DNA from 3 places in the Brevibacillus sp. HB2.2 genome. Region 1 is predicted to be linked to each of the others. Evidence: riboswitches for the same ligand, from Rfam matches in the RefSeq annotation. Region 1 holds a riboswitch; each other region holds the start of a gene.
The links. Region 1 has a riboswitch for S-adenosylmethionine ahead of HP401_RS03040 (MetQ/NlpA family ABC transporter substrate-binding protein). Riboswitches for the same ligand answer to the same signal wherever they lie in the genome.

Region 1 (4,764 bases):
ATGCCAAGCGCATCGTCAATGCCCGTATCGACGTCAAGAATGATCTTTTTCACAAGTGGTCCTCCTCACGTTCATACAAATTCCTATACGTTGAAAAACGAGGGTATATCCGAATTGTCTATACCCTCGCCCATTGTTTTTCTATCGTACGTTATTGCGTGATTTCACGATTCCAACGGTCAATCCATGCTTTGGAGTGCTCGTTTACGAATTTCATGTCCAGCTTTTTCAGCTTGCTTACGGTTTCTTCCCCGTACGTTACACCTTTTGCTTCTTCTTCTGTCAGTTGAACGGTCTTGTTTACAGGGGAATCGATTTTCGCTTTTGCTGTTTTCTCCTGAACCTCTTTGCTCAGTTGATAGTTGATGAAGTCTTCTGCGAGTGCTTTGTTCTTCGAGCCTTTTACGATGTTAACCGTATTCATAACCGCATATCCGCCACTTGCAGGTTGTACGAAAACAGCTTCTGGAACAGCGGCTTTGATGTCTTTGAAGTACATTTCCATGATCGGTCCTACGCCGATTTCTTCTTGTCCAAACATGTTCACGTATTCGGAGGTCTTATCGTAGAACTTCACGACATTTTTGTTGACTTCTTTCATTTTTGCGAAGGCTTGATCCTCGTTAAATTCCTTGCTGCCCGCGACCGCAGACGCACTGTCGAGAACCATCGGGCCAGTTGTGGACGTAATGCTTGGCAGTGTCAGCTTGCCTGTCAGCTCTGGGTTCCACAGATCTTTCCAATCCTTGATCTCGGTTTTTACGAGCTTTGGATTGTAGGCAATCCCGAATTGGCCAATCGTGTAAGCTGGACCGTACTCCTCGCCCAGTGGTGCTTTGGCGATGTCGTAGATTTGATCCAGGTTCGGGATGCGGCTGCGGTCGATTTTTTCAAATGCGCCACTCTCAATCCCTTGCTGTGCATAGTAGTCAGAGAGGTAGATCAAGTCTACATCGGAGCTTCCTTGGCGGACCTTGTTCAGACGCTCTGCGTTGTTCCCGATTTCCAGCACGATTTTCACGTTATGTTCTTTTTCAAACGGCTCATATACTTCTTTGCGGAAAAAGTCTTCGGAGAAGCCCCATGTGGAGATGACCAGCTTTTGTGGCTCGCCCTTTGCTTCGCCGCCAGCTCCCCCCACTTTTGGTTGATCATTGCTGCCACAGCCAGCGAGTGCCAGTGACATCATAGAAAAAGACAGGATTCCAGCAAGTAATTTCTTCATTGTAATTCTCCTCCAGTTGGGTTCATTTGATGACAAAATATGGTGATACAATAAAAAGAAAAGTACCCTTGATTAGAACGTATCATTCTAAACAAGAGCACTTTCCTTCGTAAACAAAGAGAAGTGACACCCGTTTTTACGCAAAGTCTACGGTCTCCCCTTAAGATAGATCAAAAGAGAAAATCCGAACGATTGCGTCAGGTATTCAGTTCTGATTCAGCTAAAATAACATTCGTGATCGCCCACTGCGTAGGCGCATCATAGTCCCTGAGCACGGCTTCCAACGGCAATCCCATCTCTTCTTCCAGTCGTTCTCTCAGTCTCTTCTTATAAAGAAGGGACATGCGAAAATCGACTTCGAGCTTGAGGGCCGGTGCTTCTCCTTCCAACGCTTGTGAGCGCGGAGAGCGGCGATGCTTAGCTTGGAACGTAATCATCTGATTTTCAATCGTGACTCGGAGCAAAGTCGTTCCAAATCCGAACAACTCTTTTGCTATCTCATTATAGATGGCAGACAGCTTTTTTCTAGTTTCATTGGAGTCCACGAGAGTCATGTCATCACCTGCGATAGCTGGCATCGGGTTCATTCGTTCTCATTATACATATGATTTTTTCATTCTTCAATAGAATATTCGTATTTAGATCAATTTCACATTTTTCCACCAAGTCATTCGTTTGCAAAAACTGTTGACACCGAAAAAATCAGTCGTTATAATCCAACTATCCAAATAAGAATTAACAACAATGTTTGGAATGATAATTTCATAGCACATTCTCTTATGAAGAGAGGTTGAGGGACTGGCCCTATGACACCTCGGCAACCTATCGCAAACGATACGGTGCCAAATCCAGCGGAATTATTCCGACAGATAAGAGAGGTATTGTTGCAGTGTGGTTACATACTTGCAGTTTTCGCCTCTTCTGTCGGAAGAGGCTTTTTTCTTTTCCATCTTACATCCAGAGAAAAGGGGTATTTTCATGAAAAAAACTGGTCTACTGCTCACTACACTACTGCTCGCTGCATCGCTCGTAACGGCTTGCGGGGGCAACCAAGAAGCTGCGCCTGCTAACGGCGGCACTGTTGCTGAACAAACCTCACTCAAAGTGGGGGTCACTGGCGGCCCACACGAAGAGATTCTCAACAAAGTAAAAGAAGTCGCCAAAGGCAAAGGGCTCGACGTCGAAGTCATCGTTTTCAACGATTACGTACAGCCAAACCAAGCTCTCGACAAAGGAAATCTCGATGTAAACAGCTTCCAAACCATCCCGTTCTTGGCGAAGTTCAATCAAGATCACAAAACAAAGATCGTCGAGGTCGGAAAAACCGTGACGTACCCGATGGGCCTGTACTCCACCAAGCATAAAAAAGTCGAGGACATCCCGGCAGGCGGCGTTGTCGGCATTCAAAATGACCCGACCAACCGAGCACGCGCCTTGCTGCTCTATCAGGCAGCTGGCTTGATTAAGCTCAAGGATGGCGTGGGTGACACTGCAACACCACTGGACATCGTGGAAAATCCGAAAAATTTGCAATTCAAAGAGCTCGAGGCTGCTTTCCTGGCACGCTCGCTGAGCAACGTAGAGGTTGCTTCGATTAACACGAACTTCGCGATGGAAGCTGGCTACTCCCCGAAAAAAGACGCGATCTTCGCTGAGACGGCTGACTCTCCATACGTAAACATCTTGGCAGTCAACGAAACCAACAAAGACAACCCAGCCGTCAAAAAGCTGGTGGACATCTACCGCTCGGAAGAAGTGAAAAAATTCATCGACGAACGCTTTGAAGGAGCTGTACTGCCGTCCTGGTAAGATCGAAGCCAGGAACATCAAGAACAACAAGGAGAACTCGTTATGATACAGCTAACCGATATTCATAAGTCGTATCAAGTAGGAAACAAGCAGGTAGAAGCATTGAAGGGCGTATCCCTGCAGGTGGAAAAAGGGCAAATCTACGGGGTGATCGGCTTTAGCGGAGCGGGGAAAAGTACCCTGCTCCGTACCATCAACCTATTGGAGAAGCCGACCAGCGGTTCTGTGATCGTCAATGGCCAGAACATGCTGACCCTCAAGGAAAAAGAACTGCGGCAAGCTCGCAAAAAGATCGGGATTATTTTTCAACACTTCAACCTGCTCTCTTCCTATAATGTCTTTGACAATGTGGCGGAAATCTTGCGGATGAATCGCGTCCCCAAAGATGTCATAAAGCGCAAGGTAGAAGACCTTCTCGGCTTGGTTGGCTTGTCTGATAAAGCAAACGCTTATCCTTCTCAGCTATCCGGTGGACAAAAGCAACGGGTGGGCATCGCTCGTGCACTTGCGACCGATCCGGAAATTCTGCTCTGTGACGAAGCGACTTCCGCTCTCGACCCGCAAACAACCGAATCCATTCTGGAGCTATTGCTCGACATCAATCGAAAGTTCAACCTGACCATCGTGCTGATTACCCATGAAATGCAGGTCATTAAGAAAATCTGCGACCAAGTAGCCATCATGGAAAACGGCGTCGTCATCGAGCAAGGCTCTGTTCTGGATGTGTTCAGCAATCCGCAAGAGCAAACGACCCGTAATTTTATCAAAACGGTTTTTGATGATCAGGTACCACAGGAGATTTTGTCCAAGATAAAAGAATCCGGACCCGTTTCCAAAATTGTTCGCGTTGCTTTTCGCGGAGATGCCGCTCTCGATCCTGTTCTAGGCACCTTGTCCGCACGCTTTCCGATTAGCACCAATCTGTTATACGGCTCAATTACGACCATTAAGGGAACGGCGCTCGGCATTTTGCTTTTGCACATTTCTGGTGAAGACCAGCCCATTCAAGATGGCATTCGCTTCTTGCGCGAATCCGTCTACCGCGTAGATATTGTGTCACCAGAGGAGGTGCGGAGCTAATGGAGCGTTTGATTGAAATGATTCCGGTATTCGGGCAATCCCTGCAAGAGACCGTCATCATGGTTGGGTTTTCCTTGTTCATTGCGACACTGATCGGGATTCCGCTCGGGATTTTGTTGGTCATCACACAGGCGAACCACCTTTTTCCGAACAAAATCATTTATCACACCTTGAATACGATCATCAACATTGTGCGTTCGTTGCCTTTTATTATCCTGATGGTTGCAATCATTCCTTTTACAGAGTTGATCGTGGGCACATCGATTGGGATTGAAGGAGCCATTGTGCCGCTCATCGTCTATACGGCGCCTTACATCTCACGCCTGATGGAGACGGCCCTGCATGACGTAGATCGCGGCGTGATCGAAGCGTACCAAGCGATGGGTGCATCCCGGACGCAGATTATTTTTCGCATCATGCTGCGTGAAGCACGGCCTGGCATCGTCCTCTGCCTGACGATCGCGACCATCGGTTTGATCGGTGCTACTGCAATGGCAGGCGCAGTTGGTGCCGGCGGACTGGGCGATCTCGCCTTGCGCTACGGCTACCAGCAATGGGACATCGAAGTCATGATCATTACCGTCATTATCCTCGTCGTCTTGGTCCAGCTCATTCAATCGTTGGGTAACTGGGCAGCCCGAAAACTGAAA
Region 2 (4,764 bases), on a different contig from region 1:
AGTTCACGCCTTGTTCTTTCAGTTTTGGTTGAATGAACTTCAAGATTGCTGCATGTGGAACGGGAGAAGCGCCTACCTTCAATGTTACTTCCTGTTTTCCGCCTTGTGCGCCGCCTTCAGCTGGAGCAGGTGCTGTTTCGGTTTTGCCTCCGCAAGCTGCCAAAGAAAATGCCAATACAGTAGAAAGTACAGATACGACTAGCTTTTTCATGAATGATTTCCCCCTTGCATGTATTTCGTTTTATTTTTTGACAATCTATATGGAAAGATCCTATTTACGGCTGAATTTCAGAACCAGACGGTCCCCCAGCGATTGTAAGATCTGTACCATCACCAGCAAAATAACAACAGTCACAACCATAACATCGGTTTGGAAACGCTGATAACCGTATCGGATCGCCAAGTCACCCAAACCACCACCGCCAATTACCCCAGACATTGCTGTGTAGGAGACCAGTGTTACCGTCGTGATCGTAATACCCGCGATTAGACCAGATCTAGACTCTGGCAAAAGGACATTCCAGACGATCTGCCAATTGGAAGCACCCATAGATTGTGCGGCCTCAATCACGCCCTTATCAATCTCACGCAGGGAGGTTTCCACCAAACGTGCGAAAAACGGAGCGGCACCAAATACGAGCGGCGGAATGGCACCCAGTACGCCGAGTGAAGTTCCTACGATCATTTTCGTCACTGGAATCAGCAAGATCATCAGAATAATAAATGGTACCGAGCGCAATACGTTGACAACGAATGATGCAATCGTATAAAAAGTGCGGTTTTGCAAAAGCTGTCCGCGAGAAGTCAAAAACAGAATGATGCCCAACGGCAAACCAATCAGGACGGTAAACAGAGTGGAGAAGCCAAGCATCGTGAGCGTGTCCATCGTACCTTCGCCGATTTCAGCCCAATCCACATTTTCGAATGTCCAGTCCATTTATATCACCTCTACTTCCAAGCCACGTTGGCGCAGCGTCTCGATGGTCTTTTGATTCTGTGCGACATCGCCTTCCAGCTCGATCACTAACTGACCATACGGCGTATCTTTCATGCGAGAAATCGTTCCCTGCAAAATGCTGAACACCGTACCAGTCTCTTGCATGGTTTGGAACAGGATCGGCTGGTATGTTTTTTCCCCGAGGAAGGTGACACGAGCAATCGTGCGGTTCCCCGAAGCCTTTTCGTGTTCGACCGCTTCGCGCAGCTCTGTAGAATCGGCTACTTGCTCCACGAATTCTTGTGTCGTCGGATGCTTTGGACGAAGGAATACATCCAGTACGTTACCTGACTCGACGATTTTTCCTCCATCAATCACGCCGACACGATCACAAATGGAGCGAATGACGTGCATCTCGTGGGTAATCAACACAATGGTCAAGCCCAGCTTGCGGTTGATGTCCAAGAGCAGTGCCAGAATGGAGTTCGTCGTCTGCGGATCGAGAGCCGATGTCGCTTCGTCGCAGAGCAGCACTTTTGGATCATTCGCGAGCGCACGGGCAATCCCGACACGCTGCTTCTGTCCGCCAGACAGCTGAGACGGATATTTGTCCTTATGTGCCTCCAAGCCAACCAGCTTCAGCAGCTCGTTTACTTTCTTATCAATCTCTGCCTTCGAACGCTTTGCCAGCTTGAGCGGAAAAGCAACATTTTCGCCGACCGTTGAAGAAGACAGCAAGTTGAAATGCTGAAAAATCATGCCGATTGAGCGGCGCTTTTCTTGCAGCTTCCCTTCATCCAGCTTCGTCAAATCGACGCCGTCCACAATAACTTCCCCCGAAGTTGGGCGCTCTAGCAAATTGATGCACCGGATCAACGTACTTTTCCCTGCACCAGAGTGTCCGATAATCCCGTATATTTCGCCTTGCTCTATGGAAAGGTCGATCCCCGTTAACGCTGGGATGGTTTTACCCTGTACTTGATAGCTTTTATGCAAATGACGCAGTTGGATCAACGCATCCACCTCCCGACCATAATCTTGATAAAAATATAAAAACCCCTTTTTCACAAACGAAAAAGGGGCTGCAACGCAATGTATACGTTCGCATCCACCCTTCTCATCTGTACAAGATCCAAAAATCCTGTAGGAATTGGCACCGCGACGTTCATTCGAAAATGAACCGGCTGCCGGGCTTCATAGGGCCTGTCCCTCCGCCTCTCTTGATAAGAAAGATATCTACGTATATTATGTTCGTTTTTTCTATTTCTTGATGATACAAGACGGATTATATCCTTTTTGAAAATATCACGTCAATAGTAATAGCAGGAAAAAGTTTTTTAATCCATGACGCCGTTGCGGATGATGGTTGACTTTATGTGAAAGCGAAATATCGCGTCTTTGAACATCTTTCTCCATTCAGCCTGCGTCATATTTGCCTTCCCTCTGCTATTTGAGCGATACACGATCCCGAAACCAGCGGGATCGACATTGAGGTCCTGCAATTTGTGGACTACTTTCTGCAGTTCTTTTCCGAGCTCTTCTTCCAGTGCATGTTCCATGATTTTCATCAACCTGGTATTCTCTAGCTTCAGCGGGAGGGTTAATTCCAAAATCCGCGCATTTAATCGGATGTGAATATCAAAGATCGGGGGAGATACTTGGGTCAGCTCGATTTTTGAATGGCTGGAAATCGTATCAAAGACAAGCTGCACACGGTCTTTTTTACTTCCGCGATTCTTGGGTACCTCGCCAAAAATATGAGCAGGGACAGAAGTATCGTAGCTGCCAATCCTGAATTTCCCATGCATAAGCTTGATTAAAAAGGCTTCCTTAGGTGTGATCCACCCTACATAACGATCCCCTTGAAACAATGCGATCCCCTTGATTTGCAGCTCATTTCCCTTTCTTGCAATGAACGGCATGATCGGGTCGATTCCTTTGTCATAATAAGACCGAAAAAACTCATGCATGGTGGAAGACGGAATTTTTTCCCCCTCAATATTTTGCTCAATCATACGGTATAAATAGATTCCGATATTCCCTTCTTCCGAATAGCGATGCGTTAACATATCATATGTTTCGCCTTCAAATAAGCAAAGATAAACTCTGCTGGAAATAGAGGAATCCCGATACAACGTGTCAACGATACTACCAAGTCCACGTTTTGCCAATTTTTCATTGTAGAGTGCGACACGAATTTGCCCACCCAATACTCTTTTATCTGATTGTAAATTTATCCGATCCCGAATTCCCTTGCTGGTTTCACCGATGGCTGAAAAAACCTGTATCTTTTCTTTCGCCTCTGGATTAATGGAGGGCATGATTGCTGTCCCCCGAACGTCCCCATCCTTTAACAGATCATAGCCGACAGCCGTGGCAAGTCCTGTCTCATCAAAAATTTGCCGATCTGAACAGCCTGCCAACACAAGGACACATGAACACCACAACGCAAAAAACCGCTTGGATAACTGCATCCAATGTTTTTGGACAGGCAGCATCAGGCACTCTCTCCTTTGCTGGTTGGTTTCACCCTTTGCTTTCGTTGCTTCAGCCAGACCATCAGGTACAAAAAATAGGGGTACACGTAAATAATGTACAGAGTTATATGCGAGTAAATAGTCGTCATCCGACTCATCTGCTGTCTGGAAAGTAACGACAAGGAGGCTACATAGATCACGGGTATAATCCAATACAATGAATGACGTAGATTAAATCCGAACAAGCGCTTGAGACCTCGGGCAGAAGCCCACAAATACAGCATGATATTCGGCAAAATTACGAGAAGCCAAAACGAAATGACAACCAGTTCAAACCTTTCCAGAATAGGGAGGTACACCATCTTTTGCATATTGAGTGTCGCCCAAATCGTTCTCATGAGCTGACCCTGACTAAAAAAGACCAGCGCCACAATCATAACAAGCAAATAGATCAGATACGTCACCAGCACTCCCAACTGTACACTTTTGTGTACCTTCTCTTTATTTTGTACATAAGGATAGGCAACGTAGAGAATCTCAAAGCCGGCACTGGTCAAAGACATGGCAATCATTCCATTGAAAAGGTTTTCTAGGCTGGTGTCCATGATGGGAAACAAATATTCCCACCTGGCAAATTTCAAGGGAAAATATAACTCAAATATCATCCACATCGTGACCATAACGGAAAAAAACGCATAGCCTGCGATGACTCTTATCCCCCCTACGACTGTGTAAAACGCTAGAAACAGGATAATCCCTGACAGAACCCACGTAGGTAAATTCGGAAACATCCAGGTTTGGACAACTTCAATGTAGGTACGTAAAATGACTCCAGCGGACACAAAAAAATAGGTCAAATAAATGATGCTAATGGCTGTACCCAGCCACTTTCCATACACATCTTCCTGGATTCCGTAAATATCCGCTGAGGGGTATTTTTGCAAGGTCTTGTTAATGGTCATCACCGTAAGATGAGTAAACAAAGCTGCGAGTATGACAGATATCCAAGCATCGTGCCCCGCTTCCCTGGCAATGATTCGTTGGAAGCCCAAAATGCCCATCCCTACCTGCGTGCCATGCACAAGAACCCCTGCAAGAAATGCCGTTATCGTATTATCCTTACTTACATCGATGTTGATATTCATGGCCGCCTCGCTTACTCGTCAATGTCTTTCTTCTCTTTGGCTCTACCCCTGTCAAAGCGCGATATTCGTTTTGGGTTAAAAAACTTGAGGCGTTCCGAAAGGGAGGATAAGGGAGCGCGTATAAAGCCATCCTTCCAATCTGAAAATCGCACGGGATAAATCGGGTACATATACGGACGCCCCAAGCTGGTCTGGCGAAGCAAGT
Region 3 (4,764 bases), on a different contig from region 1:
GGTCAACAACGCATTTACCTACGTACTGACGAGTAAGTTTACCATCAATCCGGACCGTAACGAACCGAACGATACGCAAGAGACGGCAAGGCCGCTCGTAGGCAACGAAATCAGTGTAACAGGCAATTTTCACGATGAAGGGGATCAGGACTGGTTCTCCTACTATGTTCGTGAATACGGGCATTTGGATGTCACTGTTAGTCCTGATAACAAGCGTGTCGATCTATTGCTGAGTATCGGTAAACAAGAGCTCGGTAAAAAGATGGTTGTCTGGGACCCTACCTACGATAATGGAACAAAAGACAATCCGACAGAGCGCGTCCAAAAAGAAGTGTCACCAGGCAAGTATTACATCCGTGTGAGTGAGTATAATCGCAATGCGGTGAATGGCGAATATCAGCTGGATCTGGGATACACGCCAGTAAAAAAAGATTTTAATGAGCCGAATGACACCTATCAAACTGCGTCTCCGTTAAGCGCTGGGACAGTGATGTCAGGCACGATTCCGACAGCTACGGATTCCGACTGGTTCCAATTTACTGTGAATAGTGAATCGTATGTGACGTTCCGAGCACCGTACATTCCTGTCGATAGCGGCTTTCGTTTCGCGCTCTATAGCGATCGAAACATGAACTATGCGCTTGCTTCGACGAATGAGGTAGCGGAGCTGTCTAAGCGAGGAAACGATATTATCGGTTTGCGTTTGCAGCCAGGAAAATATTATGTACGCCTTAATAGTGGTACTTCGTTCAAATATGAATCGTACCGACTCACGGTGACGCAGCAGAAATTGATAGCGGGTTATCGCGATATTTCGGACCACTGGGCGCGCTCAGAGATCGTCAGACTTAGCTCTCGCGATATTGTAAATGGGTTTAATGATGCGTCATTCAAGCCGAATCAGGCAGTGACCCGTGCAGAGTTTGCGACGATGCTGCTTAAATCGATGCGTGCGACCGGTTCTAAGGTAGCGACTACCTACACAGGAAAAGCGACCTTCCGGGATATGCCAAAGCGGCACTGGGCGTATCACAACTTAGGTGTAGCTTATCAATTGGGAATTTTGAAAGGGTACCCGAAGAATGAAATGAAGCCGGATCAGCCGATATCGCGTGCAGAGATGGCGGTAATGATCGCTCGGGCACGTAATGTGTTGATGTATAATCATGGTACCTCGAATTATCGGGATGTGCCAACGAGTCACTGGGCTTCTCCTGCCATCGAGGCTTTAACATCGAGAAATTGGGTTAATGGGTACGGTTCTTCCTTTAAACCGAATGGAAGAGCAACTCGCGCCGAGGTAGTGGTTGTACTTTCAAAGGCCTATCAATTATAAGTAAAATTTTTCCTATTGACATCTCTGAAAAAAACAATTATTCTATTATCCGTAATGGATACTCTTATCCAGAGCAGGCGGAGGGACTGGCCCTATGAAGCCCGGCAACCGAGCTAGAGCGGTGCTAACCAGCAGAACGGACATCTGTTCTGGCCGATAAGAGGATGAAGGAAGCAAAAAACGCTCAAACCTTTTCCTCCTAAAAATTGGAAAAGGTTTTTTATTTGCGTTTACGTAGATAAAATCCTAACTCGGCTACCACACTATTTGTATGAGGTCAAAGGAGGTATTTTCTCATGGCTTTGCAAAAAGGTCGTCGTCTGTTTACATCCGAATCTGTAACTGAAGGACATCCGGATAAAATTTGTGACCAAATTTCCGACTCCATCTTGGATGCGATCCTGTCCAAAGATCCAAACGCTCGCGTAGCTTGCGAAACTTCCGTAACTACTGGTTTGGTTCTCGTAGCAGGTGAAATCACTACAAACACTTATGTGGATATCCAAAAGCTCGTTCGTGAAACCATTCGTGAAATCGGCTATGACCGTGCGAAATTCGGTTTTGACGCTGACACTTGCGGTGTTATTACTGCAATTGGAGAGCAGTCCGCTGACATTGCACTTGGTGTAGACCAAGCATTGGAAGCACGCGAAGGCAAAATGACTGATGCTGAGATCGAAGCAATTGGTGCTGGTGACCAAGGTTTGATGTTTGGTTTTGCTTGCAATGAAACACCTGAACTGATGCCACTTCCAATCAGCATGTCTCACCAATTGGCTCGTCGTCTGACTGAAGTACGAAAAAACGGAACACTTGCTTACCTCCGTCCTGACGGAAAAACACAAGTAACCGTTGAGTACGATGGCGACAAACCAGTTCGTATCGATACAATCGTTATTTCTACCCAACATGCTCCTGAAACAACTTTGGAGCAAATCAAGCAAGATCTGGTTGAACACGTAATCAAACCAGTTGTTCCAGCTGAACTGTTGGACGCTGAAACCAAATACTTCATCAACCCAACTGGCCGTTTCGTAATTGGCGGACCACAAGGGGATGCTGGCTTGACTGGCCGCAAAATCATCGTAGATACTTACGGCGGTTATGCTCGTCATGGCGGTGGTGCGTTCTCCGGTAAAGATCCAACGAAAGTTGACCGTTCCGGTGCTTACGCAGCTCGTTATGTAGCGAAAAACATCGTGGCTGCTGGCCTTGCAGACAAATGCGAAGTACAAGTTGCTTACGCAATTGGTGTAGCACAACCAGTTTCCATCGCAGTAGATACATTCGGCACAGGTACCATTTCCGAAGAAGCTCTGGTGAAATTGGTTCGCAAACACTTCGACCTGCGTCCTGCTGGTATCATCAAGCAGCTCGACCTGCGTCGTCCTATCTACAAACAAACAGCTGCATATGGCCACTTCGGACGCAATGACCTGAATGTTCCTTGGGAGCAAACAGACAAAGCAGAAGTTCTGAAGCAAGAGGCTGCTCAACTCTAATATTCGAAAGACATAAAAAGAGCCTGGTGTTGCTACTGGGCTCTTTTTCTTTTAGGAGCAGAGTCATCCAATTATTGGGTCAATTGTTGCACAGGAATTTGTATGACTGTGTCGAATCTCCTAGTGAGGAAGTAGAGGAGGGGTTTTTTTGCCGAACAGAAGGCTCTTCCTGATCGTGTTTCTTACTTTTTTGTTTTTTATAGTGGCTATTGGGTTCTTAGGCGAATCTTTTCTGGAAAAAAAGAATAAACAAGAAGTGCAACCTTTTCCCCAAGTGGATACGTCTATAAGCATAAGTGAGACAAAAAATGCTGAGCCAAACGTCACACCAACAGAAGAAGCAGTGGTTCAAACGAAAAAGTGGTATAACAATCAGGTTGTTGTTTTGACGTACCATCATGTCACGGATCAATCGAATCAGCGGTATGTCATAGCTCCTGATCAATTTGCCCGACACATGAAATTTTTGCATGATAATGACCTGAATCCGATTTCGCTGGAGGAGTTCCTGCGATTTATGGAGACGGGTACCTTACCGACTGAGAATGCTGTTTTGATTACGTTTGACGATGGGTATGAGAGTTACTACAAAGAAGCATTTCCGATCTTGCGTACATACGGCTACCCTTCAGTGAACTTCGCGATTGCGGGGCGCTTAAGAGATGTAGCTGACCGAAAACGGGAGAATATGACGCCACCACTTACGCGTCAACAAGTTAACGAAATGATTCAATCGGGACTGGTTACAATCGGGTCCCATACGTACAGTCTGCATGAAGAGGAAGAAAGAAATGAGTGGGGCGATCTTGGCCCGGAAACAGCTCCGGTCTATTTGAAGGACTTGCATCGTTTAGAGGACGAAAAAGAGTACAGGGACCGCCTCTTTGTGGATTTTCGTATATCTCGCGTCAGCTTAAGCGATTGGATGAAGAAAGAGATCGAAGTCATCTCGTTGCCGTTTGGATACACAAGTCCAATCGTACTGGAGACAGCGCGTGAAGCTGGCTACCGCTATGTGTTTACATCTAATCGTGGATTCGTAAAACAGGGAACAGATCCATTTGCCATTCCACGCAATGACATGGGACTGCGAGACGTAGAAGAAGAGCACCTCCAACAGTTGTTCACGAAGGCTAAAAATGAGTTTGAAGGAGAGCAATCATGAACAAAGCGATAGACATCAGCGTGCTGGACGGGGTGATCAAACGAACGATTGAAACCGTAGAAACGAGTAAAACCCAAATATTTGATATAGCTGAAAACGCCAGACAGCATGGCAACTCATTGAAGTTTGAATTACATGAACTTCGACAAGAGATTTCCAAAGTGATTCAAAAAGTCGATGCGCTTGAACTTGCGTATCGCAAATCACGCAACAAGCTCGTCTTGGTCAGTCGCAATTTTCATATGTACACGGAGGAAGACATTCGGGTTGCGTATGAAGAGGCGAGCCGTATTCAGGTAGAACTGTCCATTTACCGCGAGCGGGAAAACAATTTGAAGCGCAGAAGAAATGATTTGGAGCGTCAACTGCGTACTTTGGAAGAAACGATCGTCCGAGCAGAAAAGCTGGTTTCTCAAATGGGCGTCGTGCTTGGTTACTTGACGGGTGACTTAAGCAAGATAGGCGAGGCACTGGAATCGGCTAAGCAGCATCAGTTGATGGGCTTAAAGGTAATCCAGGCTCAGGAAGAAGAGCGCAAGCGTGTCGCGCGCGAGATTCACGACGGGCCAGCTCAATCGATGGCGAATGTCGTGCTGCGTTCGGAAATAGTAGAACGCATGCTGAAGAACGAACGCATTTTGGAAGCGCAAATGGAACTCCACGAGCTGAAGGAAATGGTACGCTTGAGCTTGGCGGATGTTCGACGTATTATTTTTGATTTGCGTCCGATGGCATTAGATGACTTAGGGCTAGTACCTACC

Region 2: it holds a riboswitch for S-adenosylmethionine, as region 1 does, so the genes downstream of both, HP401_RS25595 (methionine ABC transporter ATP-binding protein) here and HP401_RS03040 (MetQ/NlpA family ABC transporter substrate-binding protein) in region 1, are expected to answer to the same signal.
Region 3: it holds a riboswitch for S-adenosylmethionine, as region 1 does, so the genes downstream of both, metK (methionine adenosyltransferase) here and HP401_RS03040 (MetQ/NlpA family ABC transporter substrate-binding protein) in region 1, are expected to answer to the same signal.

The regions. Positions count from the first base shown of each region.
Region 1 is NZ_JABSUV010000003.1:96,685-101,448, forward strand. Features, by position in the region: gene HP401_RS03025 (nucleoside hydrolase) at 1-53, opposite strand, end outside; gene HP401_RS03030 (ABC transporter substrate-binding protein) at 152-1,225, opposite strand; gene HP401_RS03035 (hypothetical protein) at 1,423-1,779, opposite strand; SAM riboswitch class I at 2,000-2,101, shown strand; gene HP401_RS03040 (MetQ/NlpA family ABC transporter substrate-binding protein) at 2,204-3,034, shown strand; gene HP401_RS03045 (methionine ABC transporter ATP-binding protein) at 3,077-4,114, shown strand; gene HP401_RS03050 (methionine ABC transporter permease) at 4,114-4,764, shown strand, end outside.
Region 2 is NZ_JABSUV010000048.1:7,179-11,942, reverse strand. Features, by position in the region: gene HP401_RS25605 (MetQ/NlpA family ABC transporter substrate-binding protein) at 1-211, opposite strand, end outside; gene HP401_RS25600 (methionine ABC transporter permease) at 272-937, opposite strand; gene HP401_RS25595 (methionine ABC transporter ATP-binding protein) at 938-1,951, opposite strand; SAM riboswitch class I at 2,052-2,167, opposite strand; gene HP401_RS25590 (Ger(x)C family spore germination protein) at 2,275-3,435, opposite strand; gene HP401_RS25585 (GerAB/ArcD/ProY family transporter) at 3,435-4,559, opposite strand; gene HP401_RS25580 (spore germination protein) at 4,571-4,764, opposite strand, start outside.
Region 3 is NZ_JABSUV010000019.1:84,895-89,658, reverse strand. Features, by position in the region: gene HP401_RS15515 (S8 family peptidase) at 1-1,336, shown strand, start outside; SAM riboswitch class I at 1,398-1,499, shown strand; gene metK (methionine adenosyltransferase) at 1,633-2,838, shown strand; gene HP401_RS15505 (polysaccharide deacetylase family protein) at 2,987-4,003, shown strand; gene HP401_RS15500 (sensor histidine kinase) at 4,000-4,764, shown strand, end outside.